Regions from separate parts of the Kitasatospora sp. NPDC088742 genome, predicted to be linked through region 2. Evidence: riboswitches for the same ligand, from Rfam matches in the RefSeq annotation. Region 2 holds a riboswitch; the other holds the start of a gene.
What was found. A riboswitch is a leader RNA that binds a small molecule or an ion and turns the genes downstream of it on or off. The one in region 2 is predicted to bind cyclic di-AMP.

Region 1 (7,095 bases), on a different contig from region 2:
GCGAGCAGTCCGGCCACATCGCCGGTGTCGGCTTCGACCTCTACATGCGGATGGTCGGCGAGGCGGTGGCCGAGTTCCGCGACTCGCTGGCCGGCGGCGGGGCGGAGCCGGAGGAGGAGCCGCTGGAGGTCAAGATCGAGCTGCCGGTCGACGCCCACGTGCCGCACGAGTACGCACCGGGCGAGCGGCTGCGGCTGCAGGCCTACCGCTCGATCGCGGCGGTCAACTCCGAGGAGGACATCGTCCAGGTCCGCGAGGAGCTGACGGACCGTTACGGCAAGCTGCCGGAGCCGGTGGAGAACCTGCTGCTGGTGGCCGCCCTGCGGCTGTACGCGCGGCGCTGCGGCATCGGTGACATCACCCTGCAGGGCCAGTTCGTCCGCTTCGGGCCGGTCGAGCTGCGGGAGTCGCAGCAGCTGCGGCTGAACCGGCTCTACCCGCGCAGCCAGGTGAAGGCGACGGCGCAGCAGCTCCTGGTGCCGCGGCCGTCCACCGGGAGGATCGGCGGCAAGCCGCTGGTCGGCCGCGAACTGCTGGCCTGGAGCCGGGAGTTCCTCTCGACGATGTTCGACGACCTGGCCGGCTCACGGTAATTGGTCACACCCGTAAGGGGCGCGGGGAACTGCGCGCGGCGGAAGAATCAGACCCGTGTGCCGGGTACGGACGCTCACTTGCCAGTGGATCTCCGTACCCGGCACACGAGCCGGCCCCTTCCGCCTCGCGCAGTTCCTCGCGCCCCTGATGGCCCCTGCGGGGCTCTCCGGGGGCGGTACGGTGTGGCGGGGGTTTTGGCGGCGCTCGTACGGGAGTACCCATGGCTGGTCAGCAGTACGGCACCAACGCGGGCCCGTTCGGGGCCGGGGGGAAGGTGCTGCTCGTCCTGGTGCCGCTGCTGTCGTTCGGACTGCTGGGCATGGCGCCGTCCTTGGTGCTGGCGCTGCGGCGCAAGCGGGCGGGGGACGTGGTCGGGGCGGTGGTGGCCGGGCTGCTCCAGCTGCTGGTCTACGTCACGGTCGGGCTGACCGACCCGGACCCGGACACCGCCAGCGGGCTCGACCTGGTCGGTGGGCTCGCCCTGCTCGCGCTCTGGTTCGGCGCCCCGGTGCACTTCCTGGTGATGGACACCCAGCGGCAGTGGTACCGCGCGGCCCCGGTTCCGGCCGCCTGGTACCCGCCGCCCGCGGTCCCGTACCAGCAGCCGCCGTACCCGCCGCAGTACGGGGGACCTCCGGCAGCCGGGTGAGCGGACCGGCCGGGTCCGACAATCCCGGGTCCGGCGCGACACCAGCCTTCCGGGGACGTCGGCACCCTTGGCCAAACGCCCCCGGGCCGTGAGACTGGTGCACCGTCAGCAGAACCACGCGCGCCCCACAACTCCCGGGAGGCCCCACGTGATCCGCCACCTCCGCACCACCGCCGGAGTCCTGCTCGCCGGAGCCGCCCTGGCGGCCTGCGGCAGCCAGCCGCCCCACCAGGGCTCGGCGGCCGTGGTCGGCGGGGAGAAGATCAGCATCGCGGCCGTGGAGGCCCGGGTCGGGGAGGTGCGCAAGGGGGTCGCGGCCGAGACCGGCGGCCAGCAGGCCGAGCGGGCCGGGCTGGTCCGCCGGACGGTGGTCGACCTGGTGCTGGACCGGGTGGTGGCGCAGGCCCTGCTGGACCGTCAACTGACGGTCACCGACGGGGAGATCGCCGAGGCCAAGGAGAACCAGGCCAGGATGATGGGCGGCGAGGCCGAGCTGGCGCGGGAGCTGCTGGTGCGGCAGAACGTCCCGGCCGACGGGGTGGACGCCTTCTACCGGCAGCAGCTGGGCATCCAGAAGCTGGCCGCCGGCAAGGACCCCCGCACGGCCGAGGGCGACGCGGCGATCCGTACCGCGCTGACCGCTGCCGGGGCCGAGCTGAAGATCGAGGTCAACCCGCGCTACGGCAGCTGGGACGTCCAGCAGATCGGCCTGGTGACGGCCCCCGCGGACTGGATCAGGCAGCCCGCCGCCACCGCCTGAGCGGGTAGGTTCGGGGTGTGGACACTCCGAAGCTGATCCTGCTCACCACCACCCACCGGGTCGCCCCCGGCCTGCTCTCCTGGCCCGCCTGGGAGGCGCTGCGCGGGGCGGCCCGGGTGCTGGCCGGGGACCCGGCCCACCCGCAACTCCCGGCCGTCCGGCAGGCCGGCGTCACGGTGGAACTGGTCGAGCGTTCCACCGCGCCCGCGCTGGCCCGGCTGCTGACCGAGGGGCAGGAGGGCACGACCCTCTGGCTCGGCAGCCCGGACGGGGACCCGGGGCTCACCGACGCGCTGGCCCGGATCGCGGTCGAGCGGGCCGGGGAGGTGCCCGAGATCGAGCTGCTGCCCGGCTCCTACGACCTGCCCGGTGCCCGGCTGCTCGACCTGGTCTCGGTGATGGACCGGCTCCGCTCCCCGGGCGGCTGCCCCTGGGACGCCGAGCAGACCCACGCCTCGCTGGTGAAGTACCTGGTGGAGGAGGCCTTCGAGCTGGTCGAGGCGATCGAGGACGGGGACCGGGTCACCCTGCGCGAGGAGCTCGGCGACGTGCTGCTCCAGGTCCTCTTCCACTCCCGGATCGCCGAGGAGCACCCGGAGGACCCGTTCACGGTGGACGACGTGGCCGGGGACATCGTCGAGAAGCTGATGTACCGTCACCCGCACGTCTTCGGCGACGTGGAGGCGGCCGGCGCGGCCGAGGTGGAGGCCAACTGGGAGCAGCTCAAGGCCGCCGAGAAGCAGCGCGACTCGATCCTGGACGGCGTCCCCGCCGGGCTGCCCGCGCTGGCGTACGCGGCCAAGCTGGTCTCCCGGGTCCGCCGGGCCGGCTTCACCGCCGTCCCGGACGCCCCGTACGAACTCCCCGCCGCGCTCGACCAGGAGAGCCTGGGCAGGGTGCTGCTGGCCCTCGCCCAGCGGGCCTACGACGAGGACCTGGACATCGACCAGGCGCTGCGCGCCACCACCCGTGCCTACCGGGACGAGGTCAGGGCGGCGGAGTAGCGCTGTTGCCGGGAGGGCTCAGGCGGCGACGGCGGGCGTGACGACCTCGCCGATCGCGTCGCCGACCTGGGCCATCAGCTCGGCCAGCGGGCCGAGGTGGTCCGGGAGTTCGGCCAGCGTCAGGATGCGTTCGGCACCCGGGCCGCAGACGCAGAACAGGTCGATCGGGCCGAGGTGCTTGGCCGCGGTGGAGACCAGCGCGGCCACGTCGGAGGGCTGCCGGACGTCGGCGCCCACGCCGACCACCGGGCAGCCCGGCCGGTCCAGCTCGGTGGCCAGGTCCTCGGCCACCCCGGGCCGCTGGTCGGCGATCAACAGGCCGGCCGCCCCGGCGGCGGCGAACCGCCGGGCCAGCCCGGCACCCGAACCGCCGTCCAGTACCGCGATGACCACCACTGCCCCGGTTACTCGCATGGGACTGCTCCTCCTTGAGCCGCGCCCGGCAGGGACGCGCCGCACCGGCGTCCCTCCAAGTCCGTATCGGAGGATCGTAAGCACGGGCCGATTCTCCGCAAGGTCTAATACCCGTCAGGTGACCAGGCTCACTCCTGAGGTCTCCCCCGGCAGAGCTTGCCCCGTCGCGCCGCCCGGCACGCACTCTCGCCGCACCGGGAAAAGACCCAAGTAGCTCCGCTACGAGGGCCTTTCCCCGGCACGCCGAGAGCACGCGCCCTCCTTGCCCGCCATCGGGCAGGAGGGGCCCTGAACGACGCTCCTCATGGGGCAAGCCCTGCCGGGGGAGACCCCATCCGCCGGGTTACCGTTCACGACATGCCGGAAAGCCCTGCCCCGACCCAGCCCGCCCTCTTCACCTGGGAGTTCGCCGCCGACCCGTACCCCGCGTACGCCTGGCTGCGCGAGCACGCCCCGGTGCACCGCACCACCCTGCCCAGCGGGGTGGACGCCTGGCTGGTCACCAGGTACGCGGACGCCCGGCAGGCGTTGGCCGACGCCCGGCTCTCCAAGAACCCGGCGCACCACAGCGAACAGGCCCACCGCACCGGCCGGGTCGGCATCCCGGGGGAGCGGCAGGCCGACCTGATGACCCATCTGCTGAACATCGACCCGCCGGACCACACCCGGCTGCGCCGCCTGGTCTCCAAGGCCTTCACCCCGCGCCGGGTGGCCGAGTTCCAGCCCCGGGTGCAGGAGCTGACCGACCGCCTGATCGACGGCTTCGCGGCCCGCGGCGAGGCCGACCTGATCCACGAGTTCGCCTTCCCGCTCCCGATCTACGCGATCTGCGACCTGCTCGGCGTGCCGCCGGAGGACCAGGACGACCTGCGGGACTGGGCCGGGGCGATGATCCGTCACCACGGCGGCCAGCGCGGCGGGGTGGGCCGGGCGGTGAAGAAGATCCGCAACTACCTGCTGGAGCTGATCCACCGCAAGCGGGCCGACCTCGGCGAGGACCTGATCTCCGGACTGATCCGGGCCAGTGACCACGGCGAGCACCTGACGGAGAACGAGGCCGCCGCGATGGCCTTCATCCTGCTGTTCGCCGGCTTCGAGACGACCATCAACCTGATCGGCAACGGCACCTACGCGCTGCTGCGCAACCCGGAGCAGCGGGAGCTGCTCCAGGCGTCGCTGCGCCGGGGCGAGAGCGCCCTGTTGGAGACGGCGGTGGAGGAACTGCTGCGCTACGACGGCCCGGTGGAGCTCGCCACCTGGCGGTTCGCCACCAGCCCGCTGACCATCGGCGGGGTGGACATCCCGGTGGGGGACCCGGTGTTGGTGGTGCTGGCCGCGGCCGACCGCGATCCGGCCAGATTCTCGGCCGAGAACACCCTGGACCTGGCGCGGCAGGACAATCCGCACCTGGGTTTCGGCCACGGCATCCACTACTGCATCGGCGCCCCACTGGCCCGCCTGGAGGGCCAACTCGCGCTCGGCACCCTGCTCACCCGGCTGCCCGACCTGCAACTCGCCGCCGAGCCCGCTGACCTGCGCTGGCGCGGCGGCCTGATCATGCGCGGGCTGCGGGAGTTGCCGGTGGGCTTCACCCCGGAAGGCTGAACACCCGTTGTCTGACGGCGTGTCGGTCATATCTGATCGACCGTGATCTGAATACACATCAATCCGGCCACAGAAGTACGGTTTGTGGACGACCCACAGCGCAGCGTGATTTCGGTGTGATGTGTTCGACATGAGCTTGTGATCGGTCAGCTGATCTGCTTACCCTCCCTGCAGTCCGCAGCTGCGGACCCCGTGCGCGGAACGCCGAATCCTGCCCGCCGCGCCGCCGGGACACCGACCAGACCCTTGGGCAGGGGCGGGGGACCCACACGTACGTCGCCGTCCCCCCACGGCTTGGGGTGAAGCCGCCTCACGGCGGCCGGGCCACCTCCCGGTCCGAACCCGACAGCTCACCTCGCAGGCGTGCGGAGAGGGATTTCTTCATGCTGTTCACTGGTTCGGGCCGTCATCGTCGTCGTACCCAGGCCGAGAAGGCCATCGCCGTCGCGGGCGTGGCCGGCGTCGGCCTCGCCCTGCCGCTGATGGCCGCCACCGGCGCCCAGGCCGCCCCGGTCTCCACCTGGGACAAGGTCGCCGCGTGCGAGAGCGGCGGCGACTGGTCGATCAACACCGGCAACGGCTTCTACGGCGGCCTGCAGTTCACCTCCAGCACCTGGGCCGGCTTCGGCGGCAAGGCGTACGCGGCGCAGGCCAACCAGGCCAGCAAGGGCCAGCAGATCGCGATCGCCGAGAAGGTGCTCGCCTCCCAGGGCCCCGGCGCCTGGCCGGTCTGCTCCGTCAAGGCGGGCCTGACCAAGGGCGGCGCCGCCGCCCAGGTCGACACCAACTCCGAGGCCAAGGCCTCCCGTTCGGAGACCCGCTCGGCCGCGCCGAAGACCGAGACCCCGAAGGCCGCGGCGCCGAAGACGGAGTCCCCGAAGACCACGAAGGCCGCGCCCAAGGCCGTCGAGACCAGCAAGCCGGCGCCGAAGGTCGCGACCCCGAAGGCCGCCGCGCCGACGGTGAGCACCCCGAAGCACGCCGCCCCGAAGACCCAGGCCACCGGCAACTACACCGTGCAGTCCGGTGACACCCTGTCCGGCATCGCCGCCGCCAAGGGCCTGGACTGGCAGCAGGTCTACCAGGGCAACAAGTCGGTCGTGGGCGGCGACCCCGACCTGATCTTCCCGGGCCAGGTCCTCCAGCTCGGCTGATCCGACGCACCGTCATCCCGGCGGGGCCGCACCGTGATCCGGTGCGGCCCCGCCGTGCTCGCCCCGGGTGGACTACCGGTGGGTAGGAAGGCCACGAGGTGAGACGGGACCGAGGTCAGCGTGGTCCCGGGCCCGGGTGCGGTTAGGCTCTGGTCGTAACGACTACACGTCCCCGCTTCCGCAAGGAGATGCCTCGTGCCGTCCATTGATGTCGTCGTAGCCCGCGAGATCCTCGACTCCCGTGGCAACCCCACGGTCGAGGTCGAGGTCGGCCTGGACGACGGCAGCACCGGCCGCGCCGCCGTCCCGTCGGGTGCCTCCACCGGCGCCTTCGAGGCGCTTGAGCTTCGCGACGGTGACAAGAACCGCTACTTCGGCAAGGGCGTCGAGAAGGCCGTCCTGGCCGTCATCGAGCAGATCGGCCCGGAGCTCGTCGGCTACGACGCCACCGAGCAGCGCCTCATCGACCAGGCCATGCTCGACCTGGACGCCACCCCGGACAAGTCCTCGCTCGGCGCCAACGCCATCCTCGGCGTCTCGCTCGCCGTGGCGCACGCCGCCTCCGAGGCCAGCGACCTGCCGCTGTTCCGCTACCTCGGTGGCCCGAACGCGCACGTCCTGCCCGTCCCGATGATGAACATCGTCAACGGTGGGTCGCACGCCGACTCCAACGTCGACATCCAGGAGTTCATGATCGCCCCGATCGGTGCGGAGTCCTTCTCCGAGGCCGTCCGCTGGGGCGTCGAGGTCTACCACACGCTCAAGGGCGTGCTGAAGGAGCGCGGTCTCTCCACCGGTCTGGGCGACGAGGGCGGCTTCGCGCCGAACCTCGACTCCAACCGTGAGGCCCTCGACCTCATCGTCGAGGCCATCAAGAAGGCCGGCTACACCCCGGGCAAGGACGTCGCGCTCGCG
Region 2 (7,095 bases):
GCGCTCCAGCTCCTCCTCGGTGATCACCGGGCGGGTCTGCGAGAAGACCGCGCGGGCGTACTCCTCGGACTGCAGCAGGCCGGGGATGAACTGCACCTCGTAGGTGCGGATCTGGGCGGCCGCCTCCTCCAGACCGACGTAGGTCTGGAACCAGCCGGGCAGCACGTCGTTGAAGCTGTGCCACCAGCCGGACTTGTTGGCCTCGCGGACCAGGCCGAGCAGCGCCTCGCGCTCGGCGCCGTCGTCCACCCCGTAGAGGCTGAGCAGGTCGGCCACGTCGCGCTCCTTGAAGGAGACGCGACCGAGCTCCATGCGACTGATCTTCGACTCGGAGGCGCGGATCTGGTAGCCGGCGTCCTCACGCGTGATGCCCCGGGACTCCCGGAGCCGGCGGAGCTGCGAGCCGAGCAGGATCCGGCGCACCATCGAACCGCCACCGGGCTGGACTGTGGTCATTGCCGTCAAACCTCCGCCGTGAGCAAACAGCGCACAGTCTGCCATCAGTTGAGCGCTCTGGGTGCCGGTACTGACTGATCAATCTGCCACTTCTGCTCCGGCCCTCCCAGGATGCACGTGCATCCGGCGCTTGCATATGCCAAAGGTGCGACTGCACGTGAATCGACTCTTGCATCCGCAGTGTGCGCACGGGACCATGGTGCACGTGCACCTGCACACCCCTGGCACCCCCGCGGGCACCGTGTCGACGTCCCCACGCGCGATTCCGCACACGCCACCGGCCGCGCCCCCGCGTGGCCGGATCGCCGTGTGCGGACGTGGTTCGTCGGCCCGGTGTCCGCGCGGCCGAGCGAGTCGGAGGTGACCGGCATGACCCCGGTGGGTCCCGCCGTGTCCGCCCCCTTATGGGAGGAGCTCTTCATGAGCACCGGTACGGCCATCGCGGCCGACCCGCACGTGGTCAGCTGCACCCTCGCTCCCCGTTTCGAGGCCGTGAAGACGGCCCGGGAGTTCGCCAGGGAGACCTTGCACGGCTGGGGGCTCGCTCCCCTCTTCGACGACATCGCGCTGGTGGCCTCGGAGTTGGTCACCAACGCGCTGCGGCACGCCCTGCTCCAGCGGCCTGACGCCGCGTCGGCGGAGGGCCGCCGGCACCCCGACGCGGTCCGGCTGCCGATGCAGCCAGGTCCCGACCGTACCGTGGAGCCGCGGGCCGACGCACGCCTGCTGCCGATCCGAATAAGTCTGGTGCACCGCTCTCCCCAGGTGGTCTGTGCCGTCAGCGACCCGAGCAGCCAGGGCCCGGTGGCCCGGGAGCCCGACTTCGTCGCCGAGTCCGGCCGCGGCCTGCACCTGGTGGACTCCTTCAGCCGCTCCTGGGGCTGGCACCCGCTGGCCGGCGCGGGAAAGGTGGTCTGGGCCGTCTTCGAGGCCGACGCCGCCGTCGCCGCCGCCCAGGCCGGCACCACCGGCCGCCACCGGCGCTCGGCCTGACGCCCCGTCCCCTGACACCCCGTCGGGCCCGGCTGACGTCCTGCCGGGCCCGGACACGACGAAAGGCCGCCGCGATCCCCTCGCGACGGCCCCTGTTGCCCCGGGTGTCGTCCCGGTCCGGCGGTCCGTCAGCCGGCCAGGTGGTCGAACTCCCCGTCCTTGGCGCCGAGCAGCAGCGCCGCTATCTCCGCGCGGGTGTAGACCAGGGCCGGGCCGTCCGGGAAGCGCGAGTTGCGCATCGCGACGTCACCACCCGGCAGGGCCGCGAACTCCACGCAGTTCCCCTGCGAGTTGCTGTGGCGGCTCTTCTGCCAGACCACACCCTCCAGCTCGGCGGACGGCATGCCGTTGTACGTGGTGTTCTGCATGGTGGATTCTCCCCGACGTGACAGGCGTTCGCCTCACTTGACGTGATGATAGCTCCAGTGCACGTGCATCAGCACGGGTGTTTGCGCGTGCAGCAAGGCGGGCATCATTCCGTCAGCAGGCGCGCTCGCCAAGCGAGTTGGCGCCCCGTATCAGGACAAACGCGGGCCAATCGTGGACATACCGATAACTGCGCGTACTCGAACTCCAGCGGGTTGTCGATCTTCGGGGGTCTCACGAGATGGCTCACGGTCCGTCACCTCTGTCGGATTGTGACGCCGATCACTGTCCGGACTCCGGCCCGGCTGTGGCCGGTGGGGGGAGATGTCCTACGATCTCCGCCATGAGCACAGCAGCCATCCCGGGCCCGGCACTGCCCGTACGTACTCCAGGCTCCCGTGCGCGGGGGCGCCACCGCCGTCCCGAGCGGCCGGAGATCCCGGCGGGTTCGCCGACGCTGGTGCTGGCCGTTCCGGCCACCGCCGGGCCGGAGACCCGCCCCGTGGTCGAGGAACTGCTCTCGATCGTGCGCGGCGAGCAGCCGGGCGTCGAGACCGCCGCCGCCTACCTGGACGGTGCCCAGGACGACGCCCCCACCGTGGCCGGGCTGCTCGCCCGGGCCGCCGAGGCAGGGCTGCCCGCTCCGGTGCTGGTACCCCTCCTGCCCGGCCCGCACGGCTTCCTGACCGGCCTTCACGAGCTGGCCGCCGCGCACGGCGCCACCGTGACCGACGTGCTCGGCCCGCACCCGCTGCTGGCCGAGGCCGTCCACGTCCGGCTCTCCGAGGCCGGGCTGGCCCGGGCCGACCGGGCCCGGCTGTTCGCCATCGCGACCGCCGCCGACGGCATCGTGCTCACCACCGCCGGCGGTGAGGCCGCCGCCCAGGCCGCCGAGATCACCGGTGTGCTGCTGGCCGCGCGCCTGGCCGTCCCGGTGGTCGGCGCCGCCCTCGACGTGCCCGGTTCGGTGCTGGCCGCCGTCAACCACCTGAAGGCGACCGGCTCCCAGCGCCCGGCGCTGGCCCCGCTGGTGATCGGCCCCGAGGTCGACCCGGAGCTGCTGGCCACCGCCGCCGAGGAGGCCGGCTGCCCGAGCGCGGCCCCGCTCGGCGCCTACCCGGCCGTCGGCCAGCTGATCGCCTCGGCCTACCTGGCGGCGCTCCCGCAGCCCGTCTTCGAGGAGCAGGAGGCCGGGGCCTGACGCTCCGGCACCCGGCAGTACGACGGGGCCCCGTACGGTTCGCAACCGTACGGGGCCCCGTCGCGTCCAGCCATGAGTGGACTCAGGAGACCGGCGCCGCGTCCCGCAGGGCGATCCTCGGGGTGACCACCGCGCGCGGCGGCACGGCGCTGGTGGTCGGGGTCGGGGCGCCCGAGAGGTGGATCTCCTGGGCCTGCTCCGCCCCGGCCTTGCGGAGCACCACCCGCTTCGGGGCCGGCAGCTTCGGGTCGAGCCAGAGCTCGGCGCCGCTGAACTCGCAGTCCAGGATGGCGATGTCCTCCGGCGCCCCGCCGTCCACCGCGCGCAGCGCCACGCCCGCCTTCCGGTAGCCCGTCAACTTGCTGCGCGTCACCTGCACCGTCTCGCCCGGGAGTTGGTGCAGCGCGGTGGAGACGGCGTAGTCCGACTGGCCGGCCGCGTCGATCAGCAGGCCGTCGAAGACGGTGCCCTTGTCCCGGCCGAGGGCGTGGATCGCCACTCCGCCGGCCGCATTGCCGTACAGGACGGTGCCGTTGTAGTCGAAGTCGTTCAGGTAGGCGCCGTGCTCGATGCCCCAGCCGCCGTTGTGGTAGGCCACGAACTGGCCGACGGTGTGGTGGAATTCGGCGTTCAGCCAGACGAAGATGCCGTTCTCCAGGTTGTTGTGGGCCAGGCAGCGCTCGAAGGTCCACACCCCCTCGCTGGTCTCCGGCCACTCGTAGCCGGAGGCGCCGTTGGCGCCCTGGACGCCGACCGCCACGCAGTCCCGGGCCACCCCGCCCTTGCCCGCGCCGAGGCTGAAGCCGGTCAGCCGGTAGCCGCGCGGGTTGGGGTCGAACCGGGTGCGGGAGGCCACGCAGCTGTCGTAGGTGATGTCGTTGGACGGGCCCTGCGGGGTGCGGGTGTCCAGCGGGCCGTCCCACCAGTAGGCGTCCTCCCAGGTCTGATGGGCGATGCAGGAGCGGAAGGTGATGCCGTGACAGTTGTGCGGGACGAAGGCGTGGCTGCCGGTGTCGCGGACCACCACGCCCTCCACCACGGTGCCCCGGGCGGTGTCGCCGAGCATGTGGAAGTGCAGCCCGTACCGGCCGAGCACCGGCTCGGTGACCGGCTTGCCGGCCCACTTCTCCTTGCCCGCCGAGCGCGGTCCCATCCAGCGCAGCGCGGCGTAGCGGACGTCGGCGCGCTGGTTGCTGGTGATGTGGACGTGCGCGCGGCCCTTCTCGGTGCCCTCGACCCGGACGTTGCGGGTCAGGTTGAGCACCTCGGCGCCGACGCTCACCCCGCCGCCGGTGGTGACCTTGGGGTGGGCGTACCGGAGCGGGCCGTCCAGGCTGACGGTGGATCCGCTGACGGCGGCGACGGTGCGGTGGTCGTAGCGCTCGGAGAAGCCCTCGGCGTCGGGGGTGCCGGTGGGGGTGACGGCGAGCTCGTCGCCGACCTGCCAGCCGGCCGGGGCGGCGGCCAGCCGGATGCTGGTGTCACCGGCCTTCAGCGGGCCGGCCGCGCGGACCCAGGCCGTGCGCTGGGCGCCCGCCAGGCGGAGCCGGCCGGAGCCGGTGACCCAGAGGCCGGTGTCGCTCGCCACCAGGGCCATGCCGCCGCCCTGGAAGCGGCCCTCGTCGACCGTGGGGAAGCGGACGGCGTGGACGGTGGCGGCGGACTGCGGGGCGAGGGTGAGCGCGCCGCGGACCTCGACGTTGCCGTGGGCGGTGAGTGAAACCGGACGATCCGGGGCAAAGGTGAGCGAACCTGACGGTTCGACCAGGAGCGAACCGACCGTCACGTCGCCGTCCAGCACCACGTGGTCGGTGATCCGCACCGCCGCGCCGGGGCCGGGGGCGGCGCCGCCGCTCCAGCCCGCCGGGTCGGACCAGTTCCGCGGCCGCACCGTCTCGGCGGGCGAGGGCGCGGCCGAGGGGGACTCACCCGGTGTGGCGGAGGCCGAGGCGGACGGGATGTCAGAGGCGGCCGGCGAGGCGCCGTGCGTATGCGGAGTCTCCGTCGGCGGTGGCGGCGGGGCAGCCGAGGGGGTGTCAGGAGTACTGCCCGCGCGCCGGACCACCTCCTCCACCCCGACCGCCGCCAGGGCGGTGCCGATCGCCAGGCCGATGAGGAGCTTCCGCCGGCTGACCTTCGCCGATCCGTTGTCCGCCGGGCCCGGCTGGGGCCCTCTCGCGTGCCGCATGACCCGAAGCATAGGCAAATCCCTTTCACCGCAAGGAATTTGAACAGAATCGATCGAAATCGACTTCCGGATCGACAGCTTCCGCTTCATGAAGAGTCGGTAAAGAAACCATGATCACCGTCACAGGGGTTTGCGGTTTGAACTTAACTCTGCCTAACGTGACGCCCTGTTCGTGACCACACGGACCCAGCCCCTCCGGAACGCCGAATCCTGCCGCCGGACGGGCCGGCAGCTCATCAGCACCGCGGCAGGGGCGGGGGAACCACAGGTAAGTCGCCTGACTTCGGTCGTATATGACCGATTTCAGGCTTGGGGTGAAGCCGTGCTCAGGCACGGCCGGGCAACTCCAGCCCGAATCCGACAGCTCACCTCGCAGGCGTGGGAGAGGAACGCGTCTTCGTGCTGTCCAGCACCACTTCCAAGCGTGCCCGCCGACTCATCGCCGCCACCGGCGTCGTGGGCATCGGCCTCACCATCCCGACCCTCACCGCCGGCTCCGCCTCGGCCGCCTCCGTCTCCACCTGGGACAAGGTCGCCGCCTGCGAGTCCACCAACGACTGGTCGATCAACACCGGCAACGGCTTCTACGGCGGCCTGCAGTTCACTTCCAGCACCTGGGCCGAGTTCGGCGGCAAGCAGTACGCGGCGCAGGCCAACCAGGCCACCAAGGCGCAGCAGATCGCGATCGCCGAGAAGGTGCTCGCCTCCCAGGGCCCCGGCGCCTGGCCGGTCTGCTCCGTCAAGGCGGGCCTGACCAAGGGCGGCGCCGCCGCCCAGGTCGACACCTCCTCGGCCACCACCGCGGCCCCGCGGGCCGCAGCCCCGCAGGCCCCCGTCGAGCAGCCCGCGGCTGCCCCGGCCACCTCCTCCGCCTCGGCCAAGAGCTACACCGTGATGGCCGGGGACTGGCTCTCCACCATCGCCCAGCAGCAGAACGTCGAGGGCGGCTGGGAGAAGCTCTACGAGCTCAACAAGGGGCAGCTCCCCGAGGGCCCGGACATGATCTACCCGGGCCAGCAGCTGGTCCTGGGCAACGTCGCGGTGGCCACCCCGGCGCCGGCTCCGGCCCCCAAGTCGGCCGCCCCGCAGTCGGGTTCGTCGACCACCAGCACCAAGGCGAAGAAGTCCGCCACCGAGCAGACCACGACCGTCGCCACCGGATCCAAGGCCGCGGCGCTCAACTTCGCGCTCTCCAAGGTCGGTCAGGCCTACGTCTACGGCGGCAGCAGCAACGGCGGCTGGGACTGCTCCGGCCTGACCCAGGCGGCCTTCCGCCAGGCCGGGATCTCCCTGCCCCGCGTGGCCAACGACCAGGCCGACGCGGCCACCCGGGTCTCGCTGGACAACCTCCAGGCGGGCGACCTGCTGTTCTGGTCCAACAACGGCGCCAACTCCGGCGTCTACCACGTCGCCATCTACCTGGGCGGCGGCAAGTACGTCGAGGCGGCCAACCCCCGCGCCGGCGTGAAGACCGAGACCATCGCCAACTGGGCCCCCGACTTCGCGGGCCGCGTCTGACGACGGTGTGCTGATCCGACGGCCCGAAGCACCGCCCCCGGAGACCTGGTCGGCTCCGGGGGCGGAGCCGTATCCTGCCGCCATGGCCAAGGTCACCGTCTCCCTGGAAGCCGACTTCGCGATCGAGCTGATGCTCCTCGCCGGCACCAGGAACCCGCAGGACGCCGTCGAGCTGATCCTCCGTGACTACCTCGCGCGCTCGCACCGCACCGAGGCCCGCACCGGCGACGCCGCCGACGAGAGCCGGCTCACCGAGCCCAGGGGCGGTGTCGTCCAGGACGGCTGAGGGCCGGGCACGGCACTAGGGCCTGTTTCAGAAGTGGATCAAGGTCATGCGATGATCTTGATCCATGGCTCGGGGAGATCTGACGGA

Region 1: it holds a riboswitch for cyclic di-AMP, as region 2 does, so the genes downstream of both, ACZ6ZR_RS37605 (transglycosylase family protein) here and ACZ6ZR_RS35910 (transglycosylase family protein) in region 2, are expected to answer to the same signal.

What each region holds. Positions count from the first base shown of each region.
Region 1 is NZ_JBVJLD010000087.1:9,534-16,628, reverse strand. It holds gene mfd (transcription-repair coupling factor) at 1-593, shown strand, start outside; gene ACZ6ZR_RS37630 (hypothetical protein) at 815-1,243, shown strand; gene ACZ6ZR_RS37625 (SurA N-terminal domain-containing protein) at 1,392-2,003, shown strand; gene ACZ6ZR_RS37620 (nucleoside triphosphate pyrophosphohydrolase) at 2,021-3,007, shown strand; gene ACZ6ZR_RS37615 (SDR family NAD(P)-dependent oxidoreductase) at 3,026-3,421, opposite strand; gene ACZ6ZR_RS37610 (cytochrome P450 family protein) at 3,779-5,026, shown strand; cyclic di-AMP (ydaO/yuaA leader) riboswitch at 5,253-5,404, shown strand; gene ACZ6ZR_RS37605 (transglycosylase family protein) at 5,410-6,180, shown strand; gene eno (phosphopyruvate hydratase) at 6,376-7,095, shown strand, end outside.
Region 2 is NZ_JBVJLD010000072.1:27,958-35,052, forward strand. It holds gene ACZ6ZR_RS35885 (helix-turn-helix domain-containing protein) at 1-456, opposite strand, end outside; gene ACZ6ZR_RS35890 (ATP-binding protein) at 877-1,449, shown strand; gene ACZ6ZR_RS35895 (DUF397 domain-containing protein) at 1,578-1,817, opposite strand; gene ACZ6ZR_RS35900 (sirohydrochlorin chelatase) at 2,159-3,016, shown strand; gene ACZ6ZR_RS35905 (hypothetical protein) at 3,099-5,204, opposite strand; cyclic di-AMP (ydaO/yuaA leader) riboswitch at 5,396-5,596, shown strand; gene ACZ6ZR_RS35910 (transglycosylase family protein) at 5,583-6,722, shown strand; gene ACZ6ZR_RS35915 (hypothetical protein) at 6,805-7,008, shown strand.